Regions from separate parts of the Allobosea sp. 10L417 genome, predicted to be linked through region 1. Evidence: predicted binding sites of a transcription regulator. Region 1 holds the regulator's gene; each other region holds the start of a gene.
What was found. Region 1 encodes HrcA, which represses chaperone genes, less so after heat shock. Its sites were predicted from a motif close to GTTAGCACTCNCNNNNNGNGAGTGCTAAC; they were not measured.

Region 1 (10,023 bases):
AAATCCTGCGCGACTGCGTCGCCAATGGCGCCTCCGTCGGCTTCATGGATCGGAACACTCTGGCGGATTATGAGCGCTTCTGGCGCGATGTCGCAGCCGGCGTCGCAAGCCGGCAGGTCACCCTGTTCGTTGCACGAACTGCCGGGGGCCTCGTCGGCACGGCGCAATTGCATCTGATCGGCAAGCCGAACCAGCCGCACCGGGCGGAGATCGCCAAGGTGCTGGTGCATTCACGCGCGCGCCGACAAGGCATCGGCGAAGCGCTGATGCGGCATGCCGAGGCGGCGGCGCGGGACATGGGCCGCAATCTGCTCGTGCTCGACACCGACGAACATGGTGCCGCGCGCCGGCTCTACAACCGCCTCGGCTGGACGGAGGTCGGCACCATCCCGCGCTTTGCGCTGATGCCCGGCGGGGCCGATTGCGGATCGACCTTCTTCTACAAGGATTTGCGCTGAGGGGCTCTTGCGAGGTCAGCTCTTGCGGATCCTCCGCAGCACGACGGTCGGACCGGCCTGCTTGCCGGTGCTGCAGGAAACCTCGGCGATGTCAGCGAACTGGCCGGCTTTGAACGTGCAATCCCGCGGGTGGCCGAACATGCGTCTGCCGCTGCAGTGAACAACGAAGGCGTTGACCTTGGCGCTTGCGGTGCCGCCTATCTGGACGCCGCTGCCTGTCAGCATGCATTCGGCATAGCCAACGCGGATCGTTTCCCGCAGCATCACCTCTTGGCCGACGACATCGATCGCCAGGCCGAGATGGCCTTCGCGCTCAACGACGAGAACCCAGTCGCCTTTGAGATCGGAAAGGGCGGGCGCCGCGGCGAGGGGCTCGATCACGGCGAAAACAGCACCGCAGACGGCGATGCCGCGACATGCCACATGCATCGATCTGCCTAGCATCATCCCCTCCAGTGCTCGACCGGCGCAAAGACCGCACGTGACGGTGAGTTCCTCTCGAAGCCCTTGCGGCGGTCGGCGACGCGCTCCTCTGCAATTCCCGCGATACTGCGAAACAGAAACAATCCCGCCCCGACGGCCGCCGCCGGAACGAGGCCAGCGGACCCGAGATATGGCAGGGCGCCGACAGCGAGGTCGCCGAGAGATTTCGCAACATCGCCAGTTCCGGCCCCCGGCATGAAAATGGCTTTGAAAATGCCTTCGACCGACTGACCGATGCCGGGGATCGCTCCCAGCCCGCCGACGACACCGGCTGCGCCGACACCGATCGCGGCCTTGCGGTTGTTGTCGGCGGCCACGATGGCAGGCACGCCATCCTCATACAGATCTCCCGGCGTCGCCTGCGCTCGCGCCCGCGCGATCGGCATCGGCAACCCGCCCGCGAGAGCCAGCAAGGTCGCATCGTCGGGCTGTCCCGTCGCCGACAGGCCATTCTGCATCTGGAAGGCGAAGAGGGCGCCGGAGGTGATTGGACCGAAGAGACCGTCGATCTTGCCCACCGAATAGCCCAGACGGGCAAGGTGCTCCTGCACGCGTTCCATCTCGGTCCGCCCGCGCGTGACCGAAGGGGACAGGACCGTGGCGGCAGCACCGGGCATGCGCAACCGCGCCGCCCAGGCCCCGTAGGCTGTTTCCAGCCGCGTGTCGTAGCGGTTCGCGGCGTAGCCCTTGCCATTATAGCGATACGCGAAACCGGCCCAGTCGCGGCTCCGCAAGGCCCGCGTCATCGCGGGGTTCATCGCGATGAAGCGCAGCATCGCCTCGATCTGCGCGGTCACGCCCGTTGCCATGCTCGCGACCATATCGGTGGCCGAGGCGTAGCCCAGCGCGACCGCGTTGAAGCCCATGATCTGGCCGAGGCCCCAAGACGCCGAGCGATTGGCGAGCTCCTCGTGAATCGCCCGGGCGCGCTGCAGCACACTCAGACGGCCCGCACGCCCCTGATCGGCGTATTGAGAGGCGCGTTGCCAGCTCGGGATGGCGAGACCCTCCGCTTCCGCCCGCGCCAGCAGCGATGGCGCAGCCTCGCGCAGCAGCCGATGGAAGACATGCTTCTCGAACAGGAAGACGGGAGTGGCGCCGTCGGCCTCGAAGGCGCGACCATTGCTCTCGACCTCGACGACGGCGAGAGCTACGGCCGGCTCCAGCCCCTGTGTCTGGGCCAGCCGCGTGATCTCGTTGACGATGTCCTGCGTGAAATCGACCATAGGCTCCCCCCTCGATCAGTAACGCAGATTCGCGCCCGTCCGGTGTTCGTCGACACGCTGGGCGGTGGTCGCCTGAGCATTGCGCCAGAGCATGACGGCAAGCGCGATCAATATGATCCAGACTCCGCCCCTGGCACCCAGAAGGACCGGCAGGATCGTGGGCAGGGAGCTCCCCGCCTCGTCGGCAAGGGCCGCAGGCATGACCCAGTCCGTCACCGAAGAGGATTGCACGACCTGCGTTGCGGCTGCTTCGGCCTTGGTGGCCAACTGACCGGTCTTCTCGAAGAGGCCGGTTCGCGCATCCGTCAGCCCCAATACGCCGAACAGCGCGGTCGCGAGCGCGAGCCAGCGCCCGCGGTCGGTCAGCGCGATCGTCTGCGAGCCCTCCCGCTTCAGCTCCCGCGCCGTCTCGTTGCGCCGCTCCGGCCAGAGCGGCATCGGCTCCCCGTTCTGGAGCTGGAACCAGGTCCAGGCATCGACGATGCCCGTCGGCGGGATGCCGTTGGCCTGCTGGAAGGAGAAGACGGCCGTCATTGTCCGCAGCCCGTAATCGCCATCTTCGGTCCCGGGCGGATAGCCTTGCTTGTTCAGCAGCTTCTGGACGGCCTCGACCTTGTCGATGAAATCTGGATTGACGCCAGGACCGAGGGGCAGAAACTCGGGGAGGCCTTGCCCTCCATCGATCGCGCCGAGCACCCCGCGTTGCTCGTTCTCCAAAGCCTCCGTCGTGATCTGCTCGTCGGGTACGCCGAGCTGCAGAATGTTCGGCAGGAGGCCGCTGGCCGCAACCGGCACCCGCTCGGTTGGCCACCGAAAACCAAGCAGCCTGGACTTCGAATAGCTGGAGACCGTGACGCTGTCCCTCTGATTGCCGCCGAGCACGAACAAGTGCTCGTCATCCTCGCGCAGGAAAAAGCCGACATGCCCGTAAGAGCTGTTCGCCTCGTTGCGCGAGAGCACCACGATGCAGCCTTCGCGTGGCTCTTCGAGCTTCGCACCGAGGTTGAGATAGCTGCGGGCCATCAGCGAGCGGCTCGACGCGTAGCCGGAAAGCACGAGGCAGGCACCGACGAAAGCCGCACACCACGCCTGTTCGTCGCTGCGGACCTGACCGTGCCCCGACAGGCGGAACATCTCCAAGATCCGCGGTTCCGCGGCTGGGCCCTTGTATTCGGAGATGCCTCGGAGGGTGTTCGCAATCAGCAACCAAGGAGACAGCATCATCGCCTCACGCAACCATTGGTTGCATGATCAATGCATATACGCCGCCTCAACGCAATGCCGTAGCGGCAACTGCGTTAATGCGAGAGGCTCCCGAGAGCGCCGGCCACTGCCCGGCGCCTCGTCTCCTCAGCCGTAGGGGAACCTTCCGTCAGCCCTCGGCCTGAGCCGCGCCGCGGATATAGGGCTCGACAGCGCCCTTGAGCGTGATCGTCATCGGGCGGCCGAAGCGGTCCTTGGCGGCGCCGGCCGCGACCTTCACCCAGCCTTCGGAGACGCAATATTCCTCGACATTGGTCTTCTCGACGCCCTTGAAGCGGATCCCGATGTCGCGCGCCAGCACCTCGGCGTCGTAAAACGGGCTGTCCGGGTTGACGGAGAGGCGGTCGGGAAGCTGGTCTGACATGGCTCTGGCCTTGGATGTTCGGGCGCGAACGGGTCGCTTTCGCGCGCAGAGGTAGCCTCATCCGCGCCGGAAGCCAAATCCGTCTTCAAAAGTCAGAGCAGGATCGCGAAAAAACGGTTCTCACTATTTTTGCACCCTGCTCTCGCCTCAACGCTCGCCGTCGAGCAGGCTGCCGACCACCTTGGCGGTGTAGTCGACCATCGGGACGATGCGGGCATAGTTCAGGCGCGTCGGGCCGATGATGCCGACGACGCCGACGATGCGCTGCTCGGCATCGCGGAAGGGCGCCGCCACCATCGAGGAGCCCGACATCGAGAACAGCTTGTTCTCCGAGCCGATGAAGATGCGCACGCCATCGCCGTCCTCCGCCCGCGACAGAAGATCGATCATGTCGGTCTGGGTCTCGAGATCGCCGAAGAGCAGGCGGATGCGCTCGAGATCCTCCTGCGCCTTCAGATCCTCGAGCAGGTTAGCCTGGCCACGGACGATCAGATGGCGGTCGCTGCTCGGGCCCGACGAGGTGGCGATGCCGTTCTCGACGAGGCGCGCAGTCAGCGCATCGAGCTCGCGCTCCATCTGCGAGCGCTGGGTCGCGATCTCGCCCCGCAGCTCGGCGAGCGTCTTGCCGATGATGCGGGCGTTGAGGAAGTTCGCCGCCTCGCTCAGCGCCGAGGCCGGCAGGCCGGGCGGCAACGCCAGCAGGCGGTTCTCGACGGTGCCATCGTCCGCGACCAGAACGACCAGCGCACGGGCGGGATCGAGCCGGACGAACTCGATGTGCTTGAGCCTTGGGTCGGCCTTGGTGGTGACGACGACGCCGGCGCCGCGCGACAGGCCGGAGAGGAGCGCCGAGGCTTCGGTCAGCGTCTGGTCGAGGCTGCGGTTGGTTGCGGCAGCCCTGATCTGCGCCTCGATGCGCTTGCGCTCGTCGGAGGTGAGATTGCCGACCTCCATCATCGCATCGACGAAGAAGCGCAGGCCTCTTTCTGTCGGAAGTCGCCCCGCAGAGGTATGCGGCGCGTAGATCAGCCCGGCCAGCTCCAGATCGGTCATGACGTTGCGCACCGTCGCGGGCGAGAGCGACATCGGCAGCAGGCGGGCAATGTTGCGCGAGCCGACCGGCTCGCCGGTCGCCAGGAAGCCGTCGACGATCTGGCGGAAGATCTCGCGCGAGCGCTGATCGGTCTCGACCAGGCTGCTGATCGTCTCGGGGCGGGGGGTATGGGCGCTCATGAACCTTTACGGGCGAACCGTTCCTCCATCCTATTGTCGTCATACGATGCGCATGGATCAAGGGGCGGAAAGGCTCCTGCCTTGCCGTACCGGGCGGGAGAGCCTAAAAGCCGCCACTTCTCCGCAAGACAGGATCATTTCATGCGACCCTCCAAACGCGCCGCCGACGAGATGCGCAAGGTCACGCTCGAACGCGGCGTGGTGCGCTATGCCGAGGGCTCCTGCATGGTGACGTTCGGCGAGACCAAGGTGCTGTGCGCCGCGACTGTCGAGGAAAAGGGGCCGCCGTGGCTGCGCGGGACCGGCAAGGGTTGGGTCACCGCCGAATATTCGATGCTGCCGCGCGCCACGCATGAGCGCACGCGCCGCGAGGTCACCTCCGGCAAGCCCTCCGGCCGCACGCAGGAGATCCAGCGACTGGTCGGGCGCTCGCTTCGCGCCGTCGTCGACCTGACTGCGATCGGCGAGCGCCAGATCGTCGTCGACTGCGACGTGCTGCAGGCCGATGGCGGCACACGCACTGCCTCGATCACAGGCGCCTGGGTCGCCCTGCACGATGCGCTGAAGTGGATGGAAGGCCGCGGGCTCCTCAAGGGTACCCACCCGCTGAAGGACCATGTCGCCGCCGTCTCCTGCGGCATCGTCGCCGGCAACCCGGTGATCGATCTCGACTATGTCGAGGATTCCGGCGCGCAGACCGATGCGAATTTCGTCATCACCGGCGCAGGCGGCCTCGTCGAGGTGCAGGGCACGGCAGAAGGCGCGCCCTTCTCGGAGGACGAGCTGCTCGCGCTGCTCAAGCTCGCCAAGGGCGGCGTTTCCAAGCTCGTCGCGCTGCAGAAGGCGGCGGTAGCCTGATCGATTGATCGCATAGACAACGAAACAACGCCGTCATTCCGGACTTGGCGAAGCGGAGATCCGGAATCCATCGTAGAGCTTCGGCGCCTTTCGATGGATCCCAGCTCAAGCCCGGGATGACGAGGCGGATACGAGAAAACCGATGTCGAACCACCGCCTCCTCACCGGCAAGGTCGTGATCGCGACCCACAACCAGGGCAAGCTGCGCGAGATGCGCCAGCTATTGGCTCCCTACGGCATTGAGCTCGTCTCGGCCGGAGAGCTCGGCCTGCCCGAGCCGGTCGAGGACGGCACCATGTTCTCGGAGAATGCGGCGATCAAGGCGGTGGCCGCCACCAAAGCGAGCGGGCTACCGGCGCTCTCCGACGACTCGGGCGTTTGCATCGATGCGCTCGACGGTGCGCCCGGCCTGTTCTCGGCCAACTGGGCCGGGCCGGGCAAGGATTTCGCCCCGGCGATCGCACGCGTGCAGATGGAGCTGGCCAAGCGCGGTGCCGCCACGCCCGACAAACGCAGGGCGCATTTCGTCTCGGCGCTGGTCATCGCCTGGCCGGACGGCCATCAGGAATTGTTCGAGGGGCGCGTCTTCGGCACGGTCACTCATGAGGCCCGTGGCGCGGGCGGCTTCGGCTACGACCCGATCTTCCTCCCCGATGGCCAGGGCAAGACTTTCGGCGAGATGACGGCGGACGAGAAGCACGGCATCCCGGCCGATGGCTCGCCCGGCCTGTCGCATCGGGCGCGCGCGTTCCATGTGCTTGCCGCCGCCTGCCTGAGGAAATCGGCGTGAGTGCCGCGGCCGCCCTGTCGGAGCGGCCCACCGCCTCGCATCCGACTGCGGATGCGGGCTTTGCCGTCTATGTGCATTGGCCATTCTGCCTGGCCAAATGCCCCTATTGCGACTTCAACTCGCATGTACGCCTGCAGCCGCCGGATCAGGCCCGGTACATCGCCGCCTTCCACCGCGAGATCGCGCATCGCGCCGCGCTGGCGCCGGGCCGCACGGTCTCCTCGATTTTCTTCGGCGGCGGCACGCCCTCGCTGATGGAGGGCCGCACGGTCGGGGCGATCCTCGACGCGATCGGCGAGCACTGGACGGTCGATCCGAATTGCGAGGTGACGCTGGAGGCGAACCCGACCAGCGTCGAGGCCGGCCGCTTCCGTGACTTCCGGGCGGCAGGCGTCAACCGTGTCTCGCTCGGGGTGCAGGCGCTGAACGATGCCGATCTCAAGGCGCTCGGCCGAATGCATTCGGCCGAGGAAGCGCTCGCGGCCGTCGCTATCGCACGCAAGTATTTCGAGCGCTATTCCTTCGATCTGATCTATGCCCGCTCGCCGGCGCAGACGCCGGCGCTCTGGCGCGCGGAGCTGGAGCTGGCGATCAGCCACGCGGCCGAGCACCTCTCGCTCTACCAGCTCACCATCGAGCCCGGCACCGCCTTCGAGCGGCTGTTCCGGGCCGGCAAGCTCGCCATCCCCGACCATGATGCGGGTGCGGCGCTCTACGAGACAACGCAGGAGATCACGGCCAAGCACGGCCTGCCGGTCTACGAGATCTCCAACCACGCCCGGCCGGGCGCGGAATGCCGCCACAATCTTGTCTACTGGCACTATGGCGAATATGCCGGCGTCGGCCCCGGCGCCCATGGCAGGCTGGTGACGGCGCAAGGGCGGATGGCGCATTCGACCGAGAAGCGGCCGGAAATCTGGCTGGAACGGGTCGAGGCCGAGGGTCAGGCCCTGGTCGAGGACGAGCGCCTGAGCGAGGAATCGCAGGGCGACGAATATCTGCTGATGGGCCTACGTCTGGTCGAAGGTATCGATCCCGCAGTGTTCAAGGCGCTCGCAGGCCGCGAGCTCAATGCCAAGCGCATTGCCAGCCTGATCGAGGAGAAGCTGCTGTTGCACCGGCAAGGCGGCCGGCTCGCGGCGACGCCGGACGGCGCGCTGCTGCTCGACGCGCTGGTGGCCGATCTGGCGGCTTGAGGTTCGCCGTCATTCGCGGGCGTCACCGCCGTCATGCTCGCCCTTGTGGCGAGCATCCAGGTCCTGAGCACGAGCCTCGACCAGCGAAGACGTGGATGGTCGGGACAAGCCCGACCATGACGGGGTACAAGCGCCTGCGGCTTCCGCAGCGCCCCGCTCAGTCCTTCCCCAGCCGCGCGCCCGTCTTCGGGTCGAAGACATGGACCTTGCCGGGATCGACCGTGATCCAGAGCCGGCCCTCCTGAGCAGGAACGTCGCCGGTCGCCGCCTGCATCACGAAGGGCTGGCCGGAGAGCTTGCCGTGGAAGAGCTGGGTCGCGCCGAGTTCCTCGATGAACTCGACATCGAAAGGCAGCGAGCCGGCATCGTCATCGGAGACGATCTCGACATCCTCCGGCCTCAGGCCGACCTCGACCGGCATCTGGGGCGGCAGATCCTCGCGCAGGTCGTGCGCCTGCAACACGGTGTCGCCGAGCGCGACGATGCCGTGGCCGTCGACCACGCCCGGCAGGATGTTCATCGGTGGCGAGCCGATGAAGGTCGCAACGAATTTGCTCGCCGGCTTGCGGTAGACCTCGGCGGGCAGGCCGATCTGCTCGACCTGCCCGGCATTCATCACCACGAGCTTGTCGGAGAGCGTCATCGCCTCGACCTGATCATGCGTGACGTAGATCGCGGTGACGCCGAGTGCCCGCTGCAGCTTCTTGATCTCGACGCGCATCTGGACGCGCAGCTTGGCGTCGAGGTTCGAGAGCGGCTCGTCGAACAGGAAGACCTGCGGCTTGCGCACGATGGCGCGGCCCATGGCGACGCGCTGGCGCTGGCCGCCGGAGAGCTGGCGCGGCCGGCGTTCCAGGAAGGGCTCGATCGCGAGGATGCGGGCCGCCTCCTTCACGCGCTTGTCGATCTCGTCCTTCGGCGTGCCGCGGTTGCGCAGCCCATAGGCCATGTTGTCGTAGATGTTCATATGCGGGTAAAGCGCATAGTTCTGGAACACCATGGCGATGTCGCGGTCGGCCGGCTCGATCTGGTTGACGACGCGCTCGCCGATCGCGACCTCGCCGGACGAGATGGTCTCGAGACCGGCGACCATGCGCAGCAGCGTGGACTTGCCGCAGCCGGAGGGGCCGACGAGCACGCAGAAGCCGCCGTCGGGAATGTCGAAGGAGACGCCCTTCACGGCCTCGACGCCGCCGGCATAGACCTTCTTGACGCTGTTGAGAGTGACCTGGGCCATTCGCGGATTACTTCTCGGTTTCGACCAGGCCCTTCACGAAGAGCCTCTGCATGGCGATGACGACGAGGACGGGCGGCAGCATCGCGAGCATGGCCGTGGCCATGGCGAGCTGCCATTCGGTCAGCGCGTCGGCGGTGACGATCATCTTCTTGATGGCGATGACGATGGTCTGCATCGAGTCCTTGGTCGTCACCAGAAGCGGCCAGAGATACTGGTTCCAGCCATAGATGAACTGGATCACGAACAGCGCCGCGATCGTTGTTATCGAGAGCGGCAGCAGCGTGTCCTTGAAGAACTTGAAGGGGCCGGCACCGTCGATCTTGGAGGCTTCGAGCAGCTCATCCGGGATCGTCATGAAGAACTGGCGGAAGAGCAACGTGCCCGTCGCGGAGGCAATGAGCGGGACGGCGAGACCCTGATAGGTGTCGAGCATCCGCAGGTCCGAGACGATCTTGAACGTCGGGAAGATACGGACCTCGACCGGGAGCATCAGCGTGATGAAGATGATCCAGAAGGCGGCCATGCGGAACGGAAAGCGGTAATAGACAACCGCATAGGCCGAGAGCACGGAGATGAAGATCTTACCCAGCGCGATCGCCATCGCCATGATGAAGGAGTTCAGCATCATGTGGATCACCGGCTCGCGCGTCGTGCTCGACGTGCCGATGAAGAGGATGCGGTTGTAGTTCTCCAGGAAATACGGGCCGGGATAGAGCGGCATCTGGCCGTTGATCACGGTCGAGGCATCCCAGGTCGAGGCGACGAAGGTCAGCCAGACCGGGAAGGCGACGATCAGCACGCCGATCGTCAGGATGACATAGGCGATGATGTCGCCCAGGCGGCGGTCCTCGACCATCAGATCCCCTTCCCCATCTCGCGCAGCAGGCCGGCCAGCGCTTCCGCGCAGGCATCGAG
Region 2 (10,023 bases), on a different contig from region 1:
GCGGTGTCGAGGAGAAGATGAGCGATGTCAGCGCGCAGGGCACCATCTTCGATAGACGCGACGGCCGAGACCATCGCATGGCGCGGGTTGACCTCGAGGATCGGCTTGGCCGCGCTTTCGACACGGCCCGCGGCGCTGAGCAGGCGTTCGAATTGGCGATCCGGCCCCTTGTCCGACGCAACAAGGCAGACCGCGCTCTCGGTCAATCGGTCTGAGGATCGGACATCCGCGACCTCCTCGGCCAGAATCTCCTTCATCGACGTGAGAAGAGAGGTGATCTTCTCGTTCGTTTCTGCGGAAGGAGGCGCCGCGCCGTCGAGCAGCGGGATGAGACCGAGATCGGCGGCACCTTGCGTCACCGACTTGAACGGCTTGCCTTCGAAATCCGGCGCGGCCGACGCCCAGAAGCTGTCGATCGGATCGGAGAGAAGCAGCACCTCGATACCGCGCGCCCGGAAGCCTTCGAGCTGCGGGGAGCTGGCGATCCGGGAGGCATTGTCGCCGGCGATGTAATAGATCGCCGTCTGGTTCTCTTTCAGCGCACCGACATAGTCCTTCAGACTACGCCAGCTTTCACCTGAAGCCGTCGTGCGGAAGCGCGCGAGGCTTAGAATTTGATCCCGGCGAGCGAAATCCTCATAGAGCCCTTCCTTGATGACGACGCCGAAATTTTCCCAGATCAGCCGGAACGTGTCCGGATCCTGCTCGGCCAGCTTCGCGAGATCGGAGAGGACACGGTTGGTGACGCCCTTTTTGATCGCGCCGAGCAGCGGGCTGTCCTGGATCATCTCGCGGGAGACGTTGAGCGGCAGGTCGGCGGTGTCGACGATGCCGCGTACGAAGCGCAGGTAGCGCGGCAGGAGTTCGGCCTCGTCCGTGATGAAGACGCGCTTCACATAGAGCTTGATCCGCCCCTTGCGGTCGGCGTCGAAGAGGTCGAAGGGGCGCGCACCCGGGACGAAGGCCAGCGCTGTATATTCGTGCAGGCCTTCAGCGCGAAAATGGATCGTAGCGGCCGGCTCGTCATATTGCCCCGCAACGCTGCGGTAGAAATCGGCGTATTCGTCCTTGGTGATCTCGCTCTTGGGCTTGGTCCAAAGCGCGGCCCCGTCGGAGAGGGCGACGGCGTCTGCTCCCGGCTCCGTAATGAGTGAAATCGGGATGGGCACATGGCCGGACTGTTCTTTGACGATGCGCTCCAGCGTCCAGCGCTCGGCATAGGACTTGGCATCCTCCATCAGGTGAAGCGTCACGCGCGTCCCGCGAGACGGAGCCTCGTCCAGCGCCGCTGGCGCCACCGTGAACTCGCCCTTGCCGTCCGAGGACCAAGTCCAGGCTTCGGCGCTGTCGGCCCGGCGGCTGACGACCTCGACCTTCGCGGCGACCATGAAGGCGGAATAGAAGCCGACGCCGAACTGGCCGATGAGCTGCGCGCCGTCCTTGCCATCGGCGGTCGCGACCCGCTCCATGAAGCTACGCGTGCCGGAACGGGCGATCGTGCCGAGGGCCTCGATCATCTCGTCATGGCTCATGCCGATGCCGTTGTCGGCAATGGTCAGCTTGCCGGCCTCCGGTTCGGCCGAGATGGTGATCGCAAGCTTAGGCTCTTCTCCCAGAAGCTCGGGCTTGCCGATCGCTTCGTAGCGCAGCTTCTCGCAAGCGTCGGCTGCGTTCGAGATCAGCTCGCGCAGGAAAACGTCCCGGTCGGAATAGACCGAATGCACCATCATATGGAGCAGGCGAGAGACGTCGGCTTCGAAGCTGCGATGCTCGGCTGTGGTGGCGGTCGTTGTCATCGGGGTTTCTCGAAGAGACGGGGCGGCAGGGAGTTCCTGGCAGAGAGCGATATCCCGCGGAAACGCGGCAAGCTAGCCGGTCGGGGCGACGATTGGGAGCGGAACTCATCGGCTCCCCGACGCTTGTCGGTTGGAAAGCGTCCTGATCAGAGCAAGTATGGCGTTCAACCGCGCGGTCGCGAACTCGCCCGCGCCGGGCAATTGGGCCTCGACATGGGCGGCGACGGTCTGCCAACTTGCCGATCCATCCCGTGTCATGACGGCCAAGAGGTTATCCTTCAATCCATATGTCGCGCTTTCGGCGTTGGTGATGAGAGCCTTGAAGTGGTCGGAAGGGGCGATGTCCTTAGGTTGCTGCGGGCCGTCGGTCATGTCGGATGCCAGATGCGATTGAGACGAATGCAGGGGCTTTCCCGGGGGGCTCTCGACTAGGCTTTCTCGCGAAACCGATCGATCGCACGCTCTGCGAGATCATCCTCGTCGAGCGCCAGAGGAACCAGCGAAGCAACGATATATGCGAGGTTGTTTCGCTCGTGTTCGCGAGAGCCTTCCGGAAGCGACGGCTTGAGTTCGGCCCATGCCTTTTCGAGTGCGGCCTCGGCACGGGCCAGATCGACGGGATCGGTCAACGTTGAAAAGGGCATGGCTTTGCCTCGGCGTGCCGGGAGATCGCGGCGCTGGAAGAGGGCGCCGCCGAAGCGGCGCCCTCCATGCTCAATAGTCCATGCCACCGGCGGGCATGGCCGGCGCCGGATCCTTCTTCGGCGCCTCGGCGATCATCGCCTCGGTGGTGATCAGCAAGCCCGCGACCGATGCCGCATCCTGGATCGCCGTGCGCACGACCTTGGTCGGGTCGATGATGCCGGCTTTGACCAGATCGCCATATTCGCCGGTCTGGGCATCGTAGCCCCAGGCGTAATCCGTAGACTCCAGCAGCTTGCCGACCACGACCGCGCCATCCCCGCCGGCATTCTCGACGATCTGGCGGGCCGGGGCAGTGATCGCCTTGCGGACGATCTCGATGCCGGTCTTCTGGTCTTCATTGCTGGGCACGACACCTTCGAGCGCCTTGACCGCGCGCAGGAGCGCGACGCCGCCGCCGGGCAGAATGCCTTCTTCCACCGCAGCGCGGGTCGCGTTCAGGGCATCGTCGACGCGATCCTTCTTCTCCTTGACCTCGACCTCGGTCGCGCCGCCGACGCGGATCACCGCGACGCCGCCGGCGAGCTTGGCCAGACGCTCCTGCAGCTTTTCGCGGTCGTAGTCCGAGGTGGTATCCTCGATCTGGGCCTTGATCTGGGCTACGCGGGCGTCGATCTCGACCTTCGCGCCGGCCCCGTCAACGATGGTCGTGTTCTCCTTCTCGATGCGGACCTTCTTGGCCCGGCCGAGCATGTCGAGTGTGACGGTCTCCAGCTTGACGCCGAGATCCTCGCTGATCGCGGTGCCGCCGGTCAGGATCGCGATGTCCTCCAGCATGGCCTTGCGGCGGTCGCCGAAACCCGGAGCCTTGACGGCAGCGATCTTGAGGCCGCCGCGGAGCTTGTTGACGACGAGCGTGGCCAGGGCCTCGCCCTCGACATCCTCCGCCACGATCAGCAGCGGCTTGCCAGTCTGCACCACCGCTTCCAGTAGCGGCAGCATCGTCTGGAGTCCCGAGAGCTTCTTCTCGTGGATCAGGATGAAGGGGTCTTCCAGTTCCGCGACCATCTTCTCCGTGTTGGTCACGAAGTAAGGCGAGAGATAGCCGCGATCGAACTGCATGCCTTCGACGACGTCGAGCTCGGTCTCGGCTGTCTTGGCTTCCTCGACGGTGATGACACCCTCGCTGCCGACCTTCTTCATCGCCTCGGCGATCATCTCGCCGATCGTCCGGTCGCCATTGGCGGAGATGGTACCGACCTGCGCGACCTCCTCCGAACCGGTGATGGTCTTCGAGTGCTCGCCGAGCGACTTCGTAATCGCTTCGACGGCTAAATCGATGCCGCGCTTCAGGTCCATCGGATTGATGCCGGCGGCCACCGCCTTGGCGCCTTCGCGAACGATCGCCTGGGCGAGCACGGTCGCCGTCGTCGTGCCGTCGCCAGCCGCGTCGTTCTGCTTCGATGCCACCTCGCGGACCATCTGGGCGCCCATGTTTTCGAACTTGTCGGAAAGCTCGATCTCCTTGGCGACGGTGACGCCGTCCTTTGTGATCCGAGGCGCCCCGAACGACTTCTCGATCACGACGTTGCGGCCCTTGGGACCCAGCGTGACCTTCACGGCATTCGCCAGCGTGTCGACGCCGCGCAGCATCCGCTCGCGCGCGTCCTGCGAAAACTTCACGTCCTTCGCAGCCATGATTCCTCACTCCTTCAGACTTGAGGTTTCAGGTTGATGATGGGGATGAGGCCCCGTCAGGCGGCCTTCTTGAGGGCGGCAGTCGTCTCGACGACGCCCATGATGTCGGATTCCTTCATGATCAGAAGGTCCTGGCCATCGATCTTGACCTCGGTGCCGCTCCATTTGCCGAAGAGCACGCGGTCGCCGACCTTGACGTCGGGCGGCACGAGCTTGCCGGTCTCGTCGCGTGCGCCGGCGCCGACGGCGACGACCTCGCCCTCCTGCGGCTTCTCCTTGGCGGTGTCGGGGATGATGATCCCGCCCTTGGTCTTCTCCTCGGCGTCGATGCGCTTCACGACGACGCGGTCATGCAGTGGCCGAAACTTCATGAGTTCCTCCGGTTTCCATGTCGGTCACATGTCAAAGCGGGTCGGCCCTGTTCGGGTCTCGCGGCGAGGTTCCGCGCGCCCCTGAGGCGCCGTGCCCGCGCGATGATTTGGGTTGCCCGATTTTTGCCTTCAAGAGGCCGGCAGCACTTTTTTTGATTGAGTGCTAACAGGCTGAAAAGGCAGCGCAAACGCAACTTTTTGGCTTGCCAAGGCGTTGGAAACGCGCTGCCATCGGGACAGTGAAACCTGGGAGCTGAAAGGAATGGTTTCGACAGACTTCGCCCGCCAGATCGCCGGCTACGGATTGACCACCGCCGGGATCCTATACCGCTTGCCCGACCACCCTTCGATCCTGCAGGAGTACATCTGGCAGGACTACGACCTCGCCCCGCGCTTCCCCGAGCTCAACAAGTTCCTCGCCTTCTGGCAGACCAAGCTCGACGGCAAGCTGTTCCGCATCACCGTCGCGCACAAGGACCTGATCGGCCCGGCCGACCTCAGTGCGGTGAGCGGCGAATTCCGGCTCCAGTAGCGACGAGTTGCGCTTCGTCCCGATCGATCGCTGCAAGGGCTTGATCTGAGCAAAACCCTCACCAGAATCAGGGAGCCGCCGATCATGACAATCGGCTCGATGCGGGCGGCAATCAACCAAACCGGATCCATGTTGCTTCCAGGAGGATATGGCTATGGCAACGTTGGCAATCGCTCCTCGTTCGGGGAGGACTGCATGATGACATCAGACGACTTCGAGAGGCCGGTCGTGATCCTGACCGGGCTCGGGTATCCGGCGGCAATCGCCTCTGCGATGGAGGCCTACATGTTCCTGGCCGACTTGCCGATCAGCAGGCGAGATGCGGTCCACGGCTTTGCGCTGAAGGCTTGCCTGGCGGCGATCCGCGGCGAGATCGAACCGGATACGGCGCGCGGCTTGTTCGCGTCATGGGCGGAAAAGCACGAGCTTCTCGCGCCCGACGTCGCCGCATTCGCCGGCAGCCGGAGGGAAGGCTCGCGCGGCCACGCCTGATTAAGGGCCCGACCTCGCTTTAGCGAGGCCGGGCTCTTCGTAAGCTGGGTCTCCGCAGGCGCCCGCCGGTTTGTGTACGCCATGCGCCGATACCGTTCTCTAACGGGTCAAGGTCTGGCAGCTTTGTCATGAGCGGTTGATGCCGTTGGGTGCCTGCGTTCTCTGCGTACTCTTTGGCACTCGATGGGGTCAGCTGGGCGCAAAATTGGCTAGTTGAAAGCGCAGTCGGCCGACATTGGGCAGCGGCATGCTACGGAATCGGCGCCATCATCTGCTCCCTCCCTCGGACGTCGCTCCTTGGGAGCTCGTAGCGACTTAGCCTCGACATCGACGATGACGGCATGGTCGAGATCGATCAGATAGTTGGTGCATAGGCGAACCGTCCATTGCGCCGGCGGATCGGAGCGCGGAACTTCGGATCAGCCCTTCCGCGATGCAGCGCGGGACGGTCTTCTCGAACAGCTCGTTTAGGAGATCGTTCTCACGAAAGCGGCCATGCCGGTTCTTCGAGAAAGTTCGAGTGGTCGGGAACATCGCCCTCCAGCCCAAGTCGCCAAAACCAGCGATAGGCCAGGTTCAGATGGACCTCGTCACAGAGCCGACGCTCCGAGCGGATCCCGAAGCAGTGCCGATGAGCAGCATCCGGATCATCGGCTCGGGATCGACCGAAGGCCGGCCCATCTCGCTGTAGAACGGGCGCAGATGCGCGCGAATCTCCGAAAGTTCGACGAAGCGATCGATAGCGCGCACCCAATGCTCACGCGGCGTAAAACAGAGCTTCTTGCGCCACCCGCCGCTCGCCCCTCGTCGCGCCGCCCTCCGTTAGGACGACTGAATCAGGATTTCACAGCCGCAGCAAAGCCACCATTCCAAGTTTGCCGAAAGCGACAATTCCTGAGAGGATGACAGCATGACGGCAAGAGGATGATCACCTGCGTACGTGAGTGTCAATCGCGGGGGGGCCTCTGATTTTCTTGAGCAGCCCCGCTTAGCCGGAATTGGCCGGCGCCATCGCAGCATGCGTCAGAAGCCACCACGTAGACCGACTGGCTGCTGCGGGCTGGCATATCGCCATATCCCAGTCAGCGCTTCTCGAGGAATATCCACGTGCGGGTCATCATCTTCGCGCCTTCCGACGTTCACTCGCTGGAACTCGCGGGCTTGATGGACGTGTTTGCCGAAGCGAACGCGCGTGTTGCCGAAGGTTTCTACGAGGTCGGTATCGTTGCGGAAGAAAACCGCCCGCTCCGCTGCGGGTCGGGACTGAGAGTTTTGCCCGACTCAGACTACCTTATGTGTCCGAAGGATCCCGACACCCTTCTTGTGGCTGGAAGCGTGGGCATACCCAATGCCCCCGGCAAGGGCATGATCGACTGGCTCTCACGCGCAGCCCCGCAGACGCGACGTTACGGCTCGGTCTGCACGGGAGCTTTCCTGCTTGGTGACGCAGGACTTCTCGGCGGACGCCACGTCGCAACGCACTGGCAGTATGCGCCTCTCCTCGCCCAACGCTTCCCAGAAGCGAAGGTGGACGGAGACCGGGTCTTCATCCGGGATGGCCCCATGGTCACGTCCGCCGGATCGAGCGCGGCGATCGATCTCGGCCTTTCGCTCGTCGAAGAGGATCTTGGCCGGGACGTTGCGCTTTATGTCGCCCGCCGTCTGGTTGTGTTTCTGAAGAGGCCGGGGGATCAGTCTCAATTCAGCATGCATCTGGCGGCGCAAGGTGTCGACCGCAGTCGCCTCTACAAGGTCCTGCAGTACATCCTGAACCACCCGGCTGCTGATCTGTCCGTCAACGCCTTGGCGAAGATCGCGGCAATGAGCCCGCGCAACTTCACGCGGGTCTTCACCCAGGAAGTGGGAACCTCGCCGGCCGAGTATGTCGATCTCACACGGATCGATGTCGCGCGCTTTCTGCTCGAAGGCAGCCGATTATCGATCGATTCTATCGCCGCGAAATGCGGTTTCGGCTCGGCGCGGGCGATGCGTCGCGCCTTTCTTGCGCATCTCGGAGCGATGCCCTCGGACTACCGCGATCGGTTCCGGACATCTGGAGACGGGTCGAGACCCACTATGTCCGAAATCGGCTGACGGTTGTCTCGAAACCGCCGTGCCCGCGGATTGCCCGGCTACGGGCAACAGCGCCATTGCTTGGGTATGAAGGAGTTCAAGGGACTGAAGCCGTTGGAGTTCATGAAGTTCGCGCCGGGACCCTGCGCTGGGAATGGGGATCTCGGCTCGGACGCGCTGCTCCGCTCGATTCTGCCGCCGCTCGTCGAGGAATTCTCCGACGGTGTGGCGATCGCCCGGGTTTCCGGGGGGAACGGACCGCTTCTCTACGTCAACCGGGCCTTCGAACGTCTAACGGGGTATGCGCGTCACGAAGTGCTCGGGAAGGATTGCCGGTATCTACAGGGCAATGAACGCCATCAACCGGAAGTCGCCCGCATCGGAGAGGCCATCAGGGCCACCGAACCGGTGGACGTCACGCTTCGCAATCATCGTAAAGACGGGTCGGTCTTCTGGAACAACCTCAGCCTTAGACCTTTCACCGTCGGTGGCGAACTGCTCTACCTTGGTATTCTTCGCGACGTGTCGGCGACGCGCCAGACAGAGATCGCCCTCGATCGCGCTGCAAACCTCGACGTTGCAACAGGCTGCCTCAACCGTCAGTCGTTCATCGTTAGCGTAGAAAGGCACTTCGCGACATGTGCCGGCCCAGTGCTGTTCGTGAAGTGCGACATCATCGGCTTCCACGACATCAACGCCGGGTACGGCTATGACGTCGGGGACGCCCTGCTGATGGAAACCGGCCGCCGGCTGCGCGGGACCGGGGCTGCTCTGGTCGCTCGGATCGGCGCCAACGAATTCGTCCTGGCCTTCGAACTGACCGATGAGGCCAGCGGGCCACCGATCGTGGCCGAGGTTTGGGCCGCTCTCGCCCCCGATTTTGTGATCCCTGGGGCACATGTTTCCCTGCGTTTCGCCATCGGCTATGCGCTCGGCCAACCCGACGGCAACTTGATCACCTTGATCCGGAATGCCGGCGCAGCGCTGCACGCGGCAAAGGCAGCTCCGCTGAGCGGGCCTCGCCGGTTTCAGCACGCCGATGAAGAGGAGGCGCGCAATCGGGTCCGAATGACCCGCGAGTTGAGAGCCTCTCTCGCAAAGGATGAGTTCATCCATCACTTCCAGCCCCAGGTCGATCTCGCGACAGGCCAATACGTAGGTGCGGAAGCCTTGATAAGGTGGAATCACCCCCTGTTTGGTATCGTCCCGCCAGGCCGATTCATCGAAGCGGCGGAGCGCAGCGGCGTGTTGCTCGACCTCGGCGAACGTGGGCTTGCCGCCGTTGCCGCCTTTGCGCGCAGGATCAACGAACACCGGGATAAACCGCTGCGCTTTTCCGTGAATGTGTCCGCGACCGAGTTTTTGCATCGCGACATGGCGGAAGTTGTCGACCGTGTTTTACGACAGTCCGGCGTCCGGCCGGACTTGCTGACACTCGAAATCACCGAAAGTATGTTTCTCAATGACACGCCCGGCGTGCTGGAGGCGTTCCGCCGGCTGCGGAATCTCGGCGTCGGCCTCTCCGTCGATGATTTCGGGACCGGATATTCCAACCTTCGGTCCCTTGAGGCGTTTCCTGTGACCGAGATCAAGATCGACCGGAGCTTTGTCGGAGGCCTGACCGCCAGCCCTTCGAAGACGGTCATCGTCCGGGCCATCATTGACTTGGGGCGCGCCCTTGGACTCACCGTCGTAGCGGAGGGCGTAGAGACGGAAGCTCAGCGAGTGCTGTTGAAGGGCATGGGCTGTCCAATCGGCCAGGGCTTTTTATTCGGTCGCCCTGAGGGCGGCGAAGGTTTTGCCGCGAACCTGCGTCGGGAATCTCCCGACGACTCGACACATCGCGCAATGAGCGATGGCTCCTTTCGAGCCAAGACATCATTCGGCTCTCTGGGCACCCTTCATTCCCCACGCGGCGACAAATCCTGACGGAGCGCGCCAGGAGTAGACGTTGGCATGCTGCCCGAAACCGGACGTCAGCGCGGACCAGCCAATGCCTCCGAAAGGCAGCCTACAGCCACCAGTGTTGTGCGAAGAGCGTCTTCAAGTGGCGTGTGCGGCTCGGGGCCGATCGTCTCGATGAGGCTCTGGTTGTCGAGGCGCACGCCGTGTGTCCAGAAGGGGCGCATCTCGAACAGTTCGCGCATCGTGACATCGAACAGGCCCGCGATGGGAAGCACTGGCCACGGGAAGGGCCAGATCCGCGCCGAAGTCCTCCCTGCTGCGCGAAGTACCGCCCGAGCGAAGGAGCGGCCGTCGGCATCCCAGTACCCCGCGAAGTGGTAACGCGCGAAGGGCGGCAGCATGTCCTGCCGATGGAGAAGCCGCGCGAAGGTCTCCGCAACGTCCGGCAGATAGGCCCAGGCGTGCCCGGCACCGCGGCGCGAGGGTGTCATCACGCGATTGACCGGCTTGCCGG
Region 3 (10,023 bases), on a different contig from region 1:
CCGGCCCGCCGGCCATGAAGCGCGGCAGATCGGGGCGGCGCTTGAGCATTTCCGCCGGCGGCGTCCAGCTCGGCCATTCCGCCTTGCGCGAGACCGTCTTCATCCCGGCCCAGGAGAAGCCGGGGCGGCCGACGCCGATGCCATAGCGCAGGGCACGGCCACCCGGCTGCACCAGGAAGAGGAAGCGCTGTGGCGTGTCGATGATGATGGTGCCGGGCTTGTGCGGCCCGTCATAAGCGACTTCCTGCTTACGGAAGCGCGGGTCGACGAGTTGCTGGATGCCCTGCTGCGGCTCGACAGGCTGACCGAGCGCCGCCACACGGCGACCGGCCTCCGGCTGGCGCGCGGCCTCGAAGGGATCGGCCTCGTAGCCGGGGGCAGATCGAACGTTCTGGCCGTAGGCGTACTGACCACCGGGACGGTTATAGACGGCACCGCCGCGGCCATAGGGCGTGGGGTCACGGCCCGTCATCAGCATCTCGATGAAGCCGCCGCCGTAATTCGCGCGGCCGTGCGCCGCTGCCATCGGATCACGGGGCGCGGCATAGCCATAGCCCTGCGCCATGGCTGCGCTGGTGGTGAGGGTGCCGGCAGCGACCAGCAACGGAAGGACAATCGTTCGACGCATGACGCAAGACTCTCGACATCGGCTGCCGAAAACCTGCGGAATGGCCTGAAAGGAATGGTGAATCGCGGAGTTCCAGCACGCGAATCACGCCGAAACCCAGCCAATTCGCGGAATTAACCTTAGCGGGGCATCAAGCCGCAGGGTGAAGGAAGTGTTGCAGCGCGGGTCAGCGCTTTAACCCTTTTCGGGCGAGCCAGCGCAGCTTCAGGCCACTGCGCCAGCGGCCGACATCGCAGGCGAGAATCGCCACCGCATAGGCCAACCCGCCAAGGCCGATCTGGAGCGGCAGCTCCGCCAGAGCCGGCAGGCGGTTCTGCAGCGGCCAGACCACGAGAACCATCACGGCAGCGGCGAGGACGACACAGCCGAGATCGCGCAGCGGCGGCCAGGACGGCAAGCTGCGCAAGGCCACGATTCCCGTCACTGCAAAGGCCGTCACGAAGGCGGCACTTTGCGAAATCGCGATCGTTCCCGGTCCGGAGGCGCCCGGTATTGCGAAGATCGCGGCGAGATTGACGGATAATCCGGCGAGGGCCGCGCAGGTGGCGACAAGGGTGCGCCTTGCCAGCAGGAAGACCGGGTAGATCGCCGCCTGGAACAGCGCGATGGCGGCGAAGCCGGGCAGCAGCAGGGCCATGTAGTAGGCGAAGTGACCTCGGAAGCTGGCCGGCACCACGAGGCGTTCGAAGGCCGGCAGCGTCAGCCAAAAGCCGAGCGCAACGGGCAGCACGACGGCAAGCACGCCCACCATGTTGCGCGCGATGCGCTTCTGGGCGGCAGGGCGGCCGCGCGTCTCGTCGAGGCGAATGACCTCACGCAGCAGCAGGATCTCCAGCATCGAGGCCAGCACCGGAAACAGCCTGAGGCCGATATCGGAGGCGAGCGAGAAATAGCCGGCTTCCGCGAGGCCGAAGCGCTCCGCCAGAATGGCGCGATTGAGCAGCGGGATCAGTGAATAGACGGCGTTTCCGGCCACCAGCGGGAGTGCGTAGCGGGCGAAGCTGCGGGCAAGATCGGCGCGTGCGGCGGCAAGAACCGGCCCCGCATCCGCCAGCCTGCGGCGCACTGCGAGCACCGAGACGATGGTGCTGGCCAGCCCTCCCAGCAGGACGGCCATCGGATCGCGGAGCCACCATGCCGCGCCGACCATCAGCGCGAGGGCAAAGCTGCTCCTGACGAGGACGAGCCGGGCATAGGCAGCGTCGAGGAAGCGCGAGCGGGCGATGGCACCGTGATAGTCGAACCAGCCGGCGCCGACGCCGCCGGCAACGGCCACGGCGAGCAGGGTCATCGGCAGGCCCGTGTCGATTCCGGCGAGCAGCGCCGCCGCCAGGAGCGCGCAAAGGGAAAGGCCGATGCCGGCGAAGAGCAGATCGAGCGTCGCGCGGATGCCGGGGTCGCTTTCGCAGCTCTGCGCCGAATAGAAGCGGACGACCGAGAGCTTCAGCCAGTCGAGCAGTGCCGTGTTGATGAGCACGACGATCGCGGCGCCGATGGCATAAAGGCCGAACGCCTCGGGCCCCAGGAACAGGGCGACGAGCAACCCGAGGACGAAGTTCAGCCCGGCATTGACGATGAAGGGCAGAAGAACGGTCATGTTGTCTCGGTCGCGGCGCCCGTGCGGCAAGGGTCTTTTGACACCGGCAAGCGCAGGAAACCTGCCATGGTCCCTAACAGCCTCTAGGCCATCGGATCGAAAAGTGGAATCGGGTTTCTCGGAACAATCCGATGCTCTAAGTCAATCGCCATGACTGCCTTGCTACCGCCGATCCGCGACGCCCGCGATTCTGATTCCGAACCGCTCGCCAGGCTCATCGCCGCGAGCTTCGCCGAATATCCGAATTGCCATTTCGAATGGTCCGAGTTTCCCGAACTGCGTCGCCCGGCCAGCCACTTCGCAGCCAAAGGCGGAAAACTCTGGATCGCGGATTCGCCCCATGGCGGCATCGCCGGCTCGCTCGGCGTCACGCCGCTGCCGGAGCAGAACGCAATCGAGATCACCAAGGTCTATGCCGATCCGGCCTTTCGCGGTTCGGGCCTGGCGCAGGCGCTCTTCGACGAGGCGCTGCGCTTCGCCGAGGCCGGCAGCTTCAGCGAGATGATGCTATGGTCCGACAGCCGCTTCGCGCGTGGCCACCGCTTCTACGAAAAGCTCGGTTTCGTGCGCTGGCCGGGCGAGCGCTATCTGGCTGACGTCTCCGCGAGCTGGGAATACCATTTCCGCAAGCCGCTTGCCGCGCCGCCGGCATGACCTTGTCCATCGCCCTGCGCGCTGCGCTCGGCATCGCCCTCCTCACCGCCATGGATGCGGTGATCAAGGGCCAGATGCAGCAGCATCCTTTCATCGTCGCGCTGTTCATGCGCTTCCTGATGGGCGGCCTCTGCGCGCTCGCCGTCCTCGCGCTCGCCCGCCCGGCCCGCCCGACCCGCGACAGCATCATCGGCAATGTCGCGCGCGTCCCGCTCGTCGTGCTGACGGCTGGCAGCTTCTTCTATTCGGTCTCGGTGCTGCCGCTCGCCGAAGCACTGACGCTGTCGTTCCTTGCCCCTGTCTTCGTCGCGGTGCTCGGCGGCCTGCTCCTCAAGGAGACGATCGACCGGCGCGTGCTGCAGGCGCTCGCCTTCGGCCTCGCCGGCATGCTGGTCATGGTCTGGCCGCGGTTGCAGGGCCATGTCAGCGGCGCCAGCCTCGGCGTCGCCACGGCGCTGTTCTCGGCGGTGAGCTACGCCTTCAACCTGATCCTGCTGCGGCGCATCGCGGTCCGGGAGCACCCCACGGTCATCGTCGCCTTCCAGAATATCGGGCCGGCGCTGTGCCTCGCCGTCCCGGCATTCCTCGCCTTCGTGCCGATGACATTGGCGGATCTCGCGATCTATCTCTTCGCCGGTGCGCTGGGCGTCGCGGGCCATCTCACGCTTACCTCGGCCTATGCCAAGGCTGCGGCGTCCCGGCTGGCGGCCATCGAATATACCGCCCTGATCTGGGCGAGCCTGCTCGGCTTCTTCCTCTTCGGCGAGGTGCCGCTCTACACGACCTATCTCGGAGCGCTCCTGATCGTGGCCGGCGCCGGCGCGGTCAGCCGGCGCTAGCTTTCGCCGGAAACACCATGCAGGTTTCGGTGCCGTGCGCGAGCAACTTGCCGCGCTCGTCGCGCAGATTGCCTTCCGTCGTGATGACGGAACCGCCACGATGGATCAGCCTGCCTTCGCAGCGCACCGTGCCGGAATCCGGCATCACCGGCCGGACATAGTTCAGCTTCATCTCGAGCGTGGTGTAACCCTCGCCCGGCTTGAGCGTGGAATGGGCGGCGCAGGCCATGGCGGAATCGAGGATCGTCGCGGTCCAGCCGCCATGGATCGTACCGAGCGGGTTGAAGAAGCGCGGGGACGGCCTGCCGACAAAGACGACCCGCCCTTCATCCGCCTCCACCAGATCGAAATCCATGGTCCCGGCGAAGGGCGGGGCCGGGTGCCTGCCGTCGATGATGCCGCGCAGGAAGCTCAGGCCATCGCCCGCGACCAGCACCTCGCGGGACACCACTCCGAACGTTCGATCCATGACCACCCCTCAATTCGTGTATCTGCACGATAGAGAAAGCACGTTGAATGCGTCAACAGAGCCAACGGGAATCGTGCGGAAGGAGCCTCGATATCTCAACGCGGATCGCGCGCGGCGCGGCGCAGCGCCTTCAGCCCGTCGCGGGTCTCGCGCCAGCGCTCCTCGCCGAAGCCGCCTTCGATCTTGTCCTGCGCCGACCGCCAGAAGGGGATGGCAGCCTCGATCGCCGCCCTGCCCTTCTGCGTCACCGCATAGACAGCGGCACGACCGCGGCAGTCGACCGGCTCGACCATGCCCTCGGCGGCAAGGAGCTGGAGATTGCGGGTCAGCGACGTCCGCTCCAGGGCAAAGCGCTCGGCCAGCTCGGTGATCGACTTCCAATGTCCGGTGCTCAGCGCCGAGAGCAGCACGAACTGGGTGATCTTCAACCCGCTCGGCCGCATTGCCTCGTCATAGGCACGGGTGACGGCGCGGGCCGTCATCCGGACATGCAGCGCCACGCAGGATCGGGCGATATCGTCGAGGCGCGGATCGGGCGCAGGCGGGGGAGGGAGTGTCGTCATTCAGCCATCTTAGCGTGTTCTAGCGCGTGCGGCAGCTGGAAGGCGAAGGGCTGCGGTGCCGCATCCGGCGACGTTCACTTTGTTGTCGCAGGCTTCCTTGACTCTCCGGGACCCCGAGCCTATCTCCCCGCCATCTGTTAGCACTCTCATTCGCTGACTGCTAACAGCCTCCCCCGGGTGTCCATCAGCGGCGCCCGAACCGAATAAGACCGAGAGGAAGACAGAACCATGAAGTTCCGTCCGTTGCATGACCGCGTCGTGGTCCGCCGCCTTGACAGCGAAGAGAAGACCAAGGGCGGCATCATCATCCCCGAGACCGCCAAGGAAAAGCCCCAGGAGGGCGAGGTCATCGCCGTCGGCTCCGGCGCGCGTGACGAGGCCGGCAAGCTCGTTGCCCTCGACGTCAAGAAGGGCGACCGCGTCCTGTTCGGCAAGTGGTCGGGCACCGAGGTCAAGATCGATGGTCAGGACCTCCTGATCATGAAGGAATCCGACATCATGGGCGTCGTCGGCTGATAGCCGCCTGACCGCTTTCTCAACTTTTCAATTTCAGTCCAAGGAGTAGCTCTCATGGCTGCCAAAGACGTCAAATTCGGCACTGAAGCCCGCGACAAGATGCTGCGCGGCGTGGATGTCCTCGCCAATGCCGTGAAGGTCACGCTGGGTCCGAAGGGCCGCAACGTCGTGATCGAGAAGTCGTTCGGCGCTCCGCGCATCACCAAGGACGGCGTCACCGTCGCCAAGGAGATCGAGCTTTCCGACAAGTTCGAGAACATGGGCGCCCAGATGGTCCGCGAAGTCGCTTCGCGCCAGAACGACCATGCCGGCGACGGCACCACCACCGCCACCGTTCTCGCCCAGGCGATCGTCCGTGAAGGCGCCAAGTCGGTTGCGGCCGGCATGAACCCGATGGACCTGAAGCGCGGCATCGACCTCGCTGTCGAGGCCATCGTCGCCGATCTCAAGAAGAACTCGAAGAAGGTCACCTCGAACGCGGAAGTCGCGCAGGTCGGCACCATCTCGGCCAACGGCGACTCGTCGGTCGGCGAGATGATCTCGAAGGCCATGCAGAAGGTCGGCAACGAGGGTGTCATCACCGTCGAGGAAGCCAAGACCGCCGAGACCGAGCTCGACGTCGTCGAGGGCATGCAGTTCGACCGTGGCTACCTCTCGCCGTACTTCATCACCAACTCCGAGAAGATGGTCGCCGAGCTCGACGACCCCTACATCCTCGTCTTCGAGAAGAAGCTGTCCTCGCTCCAGGCGATGCTGCCGATCCTCGAGGCCGTCGTTCAGACCGGCAAGCCGCTCCTCATCATCGCCGAGGACGTCGAGGGCGAGGCTCTGGCCACGCTCGTCGTCAACAAGCTCCGTGGCGGCCTGAAGGTCGCGGCCGTCAAGGCTCCGGGCTTCGGTGATCGCCGCAAGGCCATGCTCGAGGACATCTCGATCCTGACCGCCGGCCAGATGATCTCGGAAGACCTCGGCATCAAGCTCGAGACCGTGACGCTCAACATGCTCGGCCGCGCCAAGCGCGTGCGCATCGAGAAGGAGAACACCACGATCATCGACGGCGCCGGCAAGAAGAAGGACATCGAGGCTCGCGTCGGCCAGATCAAGGCCCAGATCGAGGAGACCTCCTCGGACTACGACCGTGAGAAGCTCCAGGAGCGTCTGGCCAAGCTCGCCGGCGGCGTCGCGGTCATCCGCGTCGGCGGCGCGACCGAGGTCGAGGTCAAGGAGAAGAAGGACCGCGTCGACGATGCTCTGAACGCGACCCGCGCTGCGGTCGAAGAAGGCATCCTTCCCGGCGGTGGCGTTGCGCTCCTGCGCGCCCTGTCCTCGGTCAAGGGCATCAAGACCCAGAACGACGACCAGAAGACCGGCGTCGAGATCGTCCGCAAGGCGATCGCCGCTCCGGCCCGCCAGATCGTCGACAACGCCGGCGATGACGGCGCGGTCGTGATCGGCAAGCTGCTCGAGTCGAAGGACTACTCCTACGGCTACAACGCCCAGACCGGCGAGTACGGCGATCTGGTCAAGGCTGGCATCATCGACCCGACCAAGGTCGTGCGCACGGCGATCCAGGACGCGGCTTCGATCGCGGGCCTGCTGATCACCACCGAGGCGATGGTCGCCGACCTGCCGAAGAAGGACGCCCCGATGCCCCCGATGGGCGGCGGCGGCATGGGCGGCATGGACTTCTGAGGAAGTCCAGGCGCTCAAGCGCTTTGACTGCCGAAACCGGGCACGCCCGGTTTCGGTGGCGGCATGGACTTCTGATCCACCGCTCCCGGCGAGACCACGGAAGGCCCGGCGCAAGCCGGGCCTTCTGCGTTTCACGGCGCCGTCATCCACCCGCCATCCAGCCGTCGCCTGATGCATGCACCCAACCGCGGTCAATTCATTCGCGTACCCTGGGAGGCATCATGCCGACACGCCGCTCAGTCCTCGCCGGCCTTGCCGCCACGACCGCCGTCCCTGCTTTCGCGCAGGCGCCGGACTGGCGACAGAGCATCAAGGAGGTGCGCTTCGGCGTCTCTTCCGCCGAGAACGAAGCGGGTGCCGTCGCCCGCACCCAGCCGATGGTCGACTACCTATCGCAGCGTCTCGGCGTGCCCGTGCGGTTCTTCCGAGTTTCGGACTATGCCGGTCTTGTCGAGGCGATGCGGGCCGATCAGGTCGACTTCGCCCGGTTCGGGCCCGCGGTCTACGCGCTCGGGCGCCGCGTGCTGGGCGACAAGCTCCAGCCGCTGCTCCGCGATGTCGATAACCACGGGCAGGAGGGGTACTATTCGGTGCTGCTGGTCCGCGCGGAGAGCCCCTACCAGAACCTTGCCGATCTCAAGGGCAAGGTCATGGCCTTCGCCGATCCGAACTCGACCTCCGGATACGCCTTCCCCGCCTATTTTCTGCGCAAGCAAGGTTTCGACCCGAAAGCTCATTTCAGCGGCACGGTCTTTTCCGGCGGGCACGACAACTCCGTATTGGCGCTGGTGCGGGGCCAGTTCGACGTCGTCGCGACCTATCAGGTCAATACCGAGTCCGGCGTCGCCCAGCGCCTCGCCCAACGCGGCATGATCCAGGCCGGCTCGACCCGCGTGCTCTGGACCTCGCCACTGATCCCCTCCAGCCCGTTTTCGACGCGCGCCAACCTGCCGCAGGGTCTCAAGGACGACTTCGTCGCCGCGATGAGCGCGATGAAAGAGGCCGCTCCGGACGTCTGGAAGACCTTCACCGACGGCCATGTCTCGCGCTATGCGCCCGCGCGCCATGAGGATTATCTTGACGTCATCGCCGTCACCGAAGAGCTGGAGGCTCAGCGCAAGGCGCGGAGCGGCTGAGGCCTTTCCGAGCCACCCGCAAGCTCCCCAAGCCCGCCATGGCATTGCCATGCGTTTGTCGCCGTGCCTGATGAAAATGCGGGCAGTGTCCCTCGGGTCGCCCCTGGCCTATACAGGCGACAAGCGATCCCCGGCGGGATCGCGCGCATAAATTGCATGTCGTAGGGAGATGCAGATGAAAAAGTCCCACTTCCTCTCCGGCGTCGCGCTGGCCGCTACGCTGTTCCTCTCGGCCCAGGCCGCCCAGGCCGACATCACGATCGGCCTCATCGCGCCGCTGACCGGCCCTGTCGCCGCCTATGGCGATCAGGTGAAGAACGGTGCCCAGACCGCCGTCGACGTCATCAACAAGAATGGTGGCGTGCTCGGCGAGAAGCTCGTGCTGAAGCTCGCCGACGATGCCGGCGATCCCAAGCAGGGCGTCTCATCCGCCAACCTCCTCGTCGGCGAGAAGGTCAAGTTCGTGGTGGGTCCGGTGACCTCGGGCGTCGCCATGGCGGTTTCCGACGTGCTCTCCGAAAGCGGCGTGCTGATGGTGACGCCGACCGCAACCTCGCCGGCCCTGACCACGCGCGGCCTGACCAATGTCTTCCGGACCTGTGGCCGTGACGACCAGCAGGCGGAGATCGCCGCCGCCTATGTCCTGAAGAACCTGAAGGACAAGAAGATCGCGATCGTCCACGACAAGGGCACTTACGGAAAGGGCCTCGCCGACGCCTTCCAGAAGGGCATCAATGCCGGCGGGCTCAAGGAAGTCGTCGCGCTGACCGTCAACCCCGGCGACAAGGATCTCTCGGCCGTCGTGACGCGCCTCAAGGCCGCCAATGTCGATCTGATCTATTTCGGTGGCTACCACCCCGAGGGTGGCCTGCTCTCGCGCCAGCTCGCCGATGCCGGCGTCAAGGCCACGATCATCGGCGGCGAGGGTCTCTCCAACACGGAGTTCGCGGCGATCGGCGGCGATCACGCCACGGGCACGCTCTTCACCAACGCCACCGACGCGCTGAAGAACCCGGACTCGGCCCAGGCGGTCGCCGCGCTGAAGGAGAAGGGCATTCCGCCGGAGGCCTTCACGCTCAACGCCTATGCCGCGGTCGAGGTGCTCAAGGCCGCCATCGAGAAGGCCGGCAAGCCGGGCGACGCAAGCGGCGCCGCCAAGGCCTTGCAGGCGGGCACGCCCGTCAAGACGGCCATCGGCACGCTGACCTACGGCAAGACCGGCGACCTGAGTTCGCCGAGCTTCTCGATGTACAAATGGGATGCCGGCAAGATCGTCGCCGCCCAGTGATGCTTGCAGCTAGCGGGCCGCTGTTCCGCTAGGTTTTGCCTTCCGCCCCGGGCGAGCCAAGCTCGTTCCGGGGCGTTTTGCTTGATGGCGCGGCGGCCTGTCTCAGCCTCGCCGCCGCCTCTCCACCAGATGACAATTTGCTCATTCGGGCGCATCGCCATTGAAAGGCCCCATCCGCTGCGACATGGTCCGAATCGTGGAGCCCACTGTTTCCCGCCAGGATCCCTGCCCATGCGTCTGTTGAGCATCCTCGTCGCCGTGTTGGCGGCTGTCACCCTGGTCGTCGGCCAGCAGGCCGGCTCGGCCGGGCTGATCGGCATGGGCGTCGTCGGCCTGCTTCTGGCAGCGGTAACCTTCCGCTCACCGACCCTTCCGTTCTTCCTGCGCATATTCTCTGGCGTCTTCGCGATCGAGTATGTGTTGTTCGGCGCGGCGGCGGTGCTGGCACAGATCGATTGGTGGCCCCCGGCGCTGCAGATTCCGCCGGTGCCGTCCAGCCTGCCGACCACCGTGGGCGTCTTCGCCATCCTGATCTACGCGATCTCCTTCGTGCCGGTGATCGCGCGCATCGCCCGGCTCGCCTCGCCCTATTTCGAATCTAATGAGATCACAACAGCCAATCTCTGGCCAATCGGGCCGTT

Region 2: a site for HrcA is predicted at 4,647-4,675, ahead of groES (co-chaperone GroES). Genes of this name have one in related genera too.
Region 3: a site for HrcA is predicted at 4,887-4,915, ahead of groES (co-chaperone GroES). Genes of this name have one in related genera too.

The regions. Positions count from the first base shown of each region.
Region 1 covers NZ_JBFTJP010000008.1:128,394-138,416, forward strand. Annotated here, with positions in the region: gene AC1DE3_RS19650 (N-acetyltransferase family protein) at 1-458, shown strand, start outside; gene AC1DE3_RS19655 (hypothetical protein) at 474-902, opposite strand; gene AC1DE3_RS19660 (N-acetylmuramidase domain-containing protein) at 902-2,167, opposite strand; gene AC1DE3_RS19665 (C40 family peptidase) at 2,183-3,391, opposite strand; gene AC1DE3_RS19670 (DUF3297 family protein) at 3,540-3,794, opposite strand; gene hrcA (heat-inducible transcriptional repressor HrcA) at 3,942-5,027, opposite strand; gene rph (ribonuclease PH) at 5,169-5,885, shown strand; gene rdgB (RdgB/HAM1 family non-canonical purine NTP pyrophosphatase) at 6,028-6,675, shown strand; gene hemW (radical SAM family heme chaperone HemW) at 6,666-7,871, shown strand; gene AC1DE3_RS19695 (sn-glycerol-3-phosphate import ATP-binding protein UgpC) at 8,029-9,108, opposite strand; gene ugpE (sn-glycerol-3-phosphate ABC transporter permease UgpE) at 9,116-9,964, opposite strand; gene AC1DE3_RS19705 (creatininase family protein) at 9,964-10,023, opposite strand, start outside.
Region 2 covers NZ_JBFTJP010000012.1:37,400-47,422, forward strand. Annotated here, with positions in the region: gene htpG (molecular chaperone HtpG) at 1-1,796, opposite strand, end outside; gene AC1DE3_RS23935 (hypothetical protein) at 1,902-2,168, opposite strand; gene AC1DE3_RS23940 (hypothetical protein) at 2,225-2,425, opposite strand; gene groL (chaperonin GroEL) at 2,511-4,136, opposite strand; gene groES (co-chaperone GroES) at 4,193-4,507, opposite strand; gene AC1DE3_RS23955 (usg protein) at 4,770-5,039, shown strand; gene AC1DE3_RS23960 (DUF982 domain-containing protein) at 5,139-5,531, shown strand; partial or broken gene AC1DE3_RS23965 (transposase) at 5,852-6,321, opposite strand; gene AC1DE3_RS23970 (GlxA family transcriptional regulator) at 6,639-7,625, shown strand; gene AC1DE3_RS23975 (putative bifunctional diguanylate cyclase/phosphodiesterase) at 7,692-9,533, shown strand; gene AC1DE3_RS23980 (NAD-dependent epimerase/dehydratase family protein) at 9,581-10,023, opposite strand, start outside.
Region 3 covers NZ_JBFTJP010000002.1:68,594-78,616, reverse strand. Annotated here, with positions in the region: gene AC1DE3_RS06585 (L,D-transpeptidase) at 1-628, opposite strand, end outside; gene AC1DE3_RS06580 (lipopolysaccharide biosynthesis protein) at 795-2,225, opposite strand; gene AC1DE3_RS06575 (GNAT family N-acetyltransferase) at 2,376-2,879, shown strand; gene AC1DE3_RS06570 (DMT family transporter) at 2,876-3,718, shown strand; gene AC1DE3_RS06565 (PaaI family thioesterase) at 3,705-4,187, opposite strand; gene AC1DE3_RS06560 (MarR family winged helix-turn-helix transcriptional regulator) at 4,283-4,750, opposite strand; gene groES (co-chaperone GroES) at 4,979-5,266, shown strand; gene groL (chaperonin GroEL) at 5,321-6,958, shown strand; gene phnD (phosphate/phosphite/phosphonate ABC transporter substrate-binding protein) at 7,180-8,094, shown strand; gene AC1DE3_RS06540 (branched-chain amino acid ABC transporter substrate-binding protein) at 8,270-9,382, shown strand; gene AC1DE3_RS06535 (ABC transporter ATP-binding protein/permease) at 9,614-10,023, shown strand, end outside.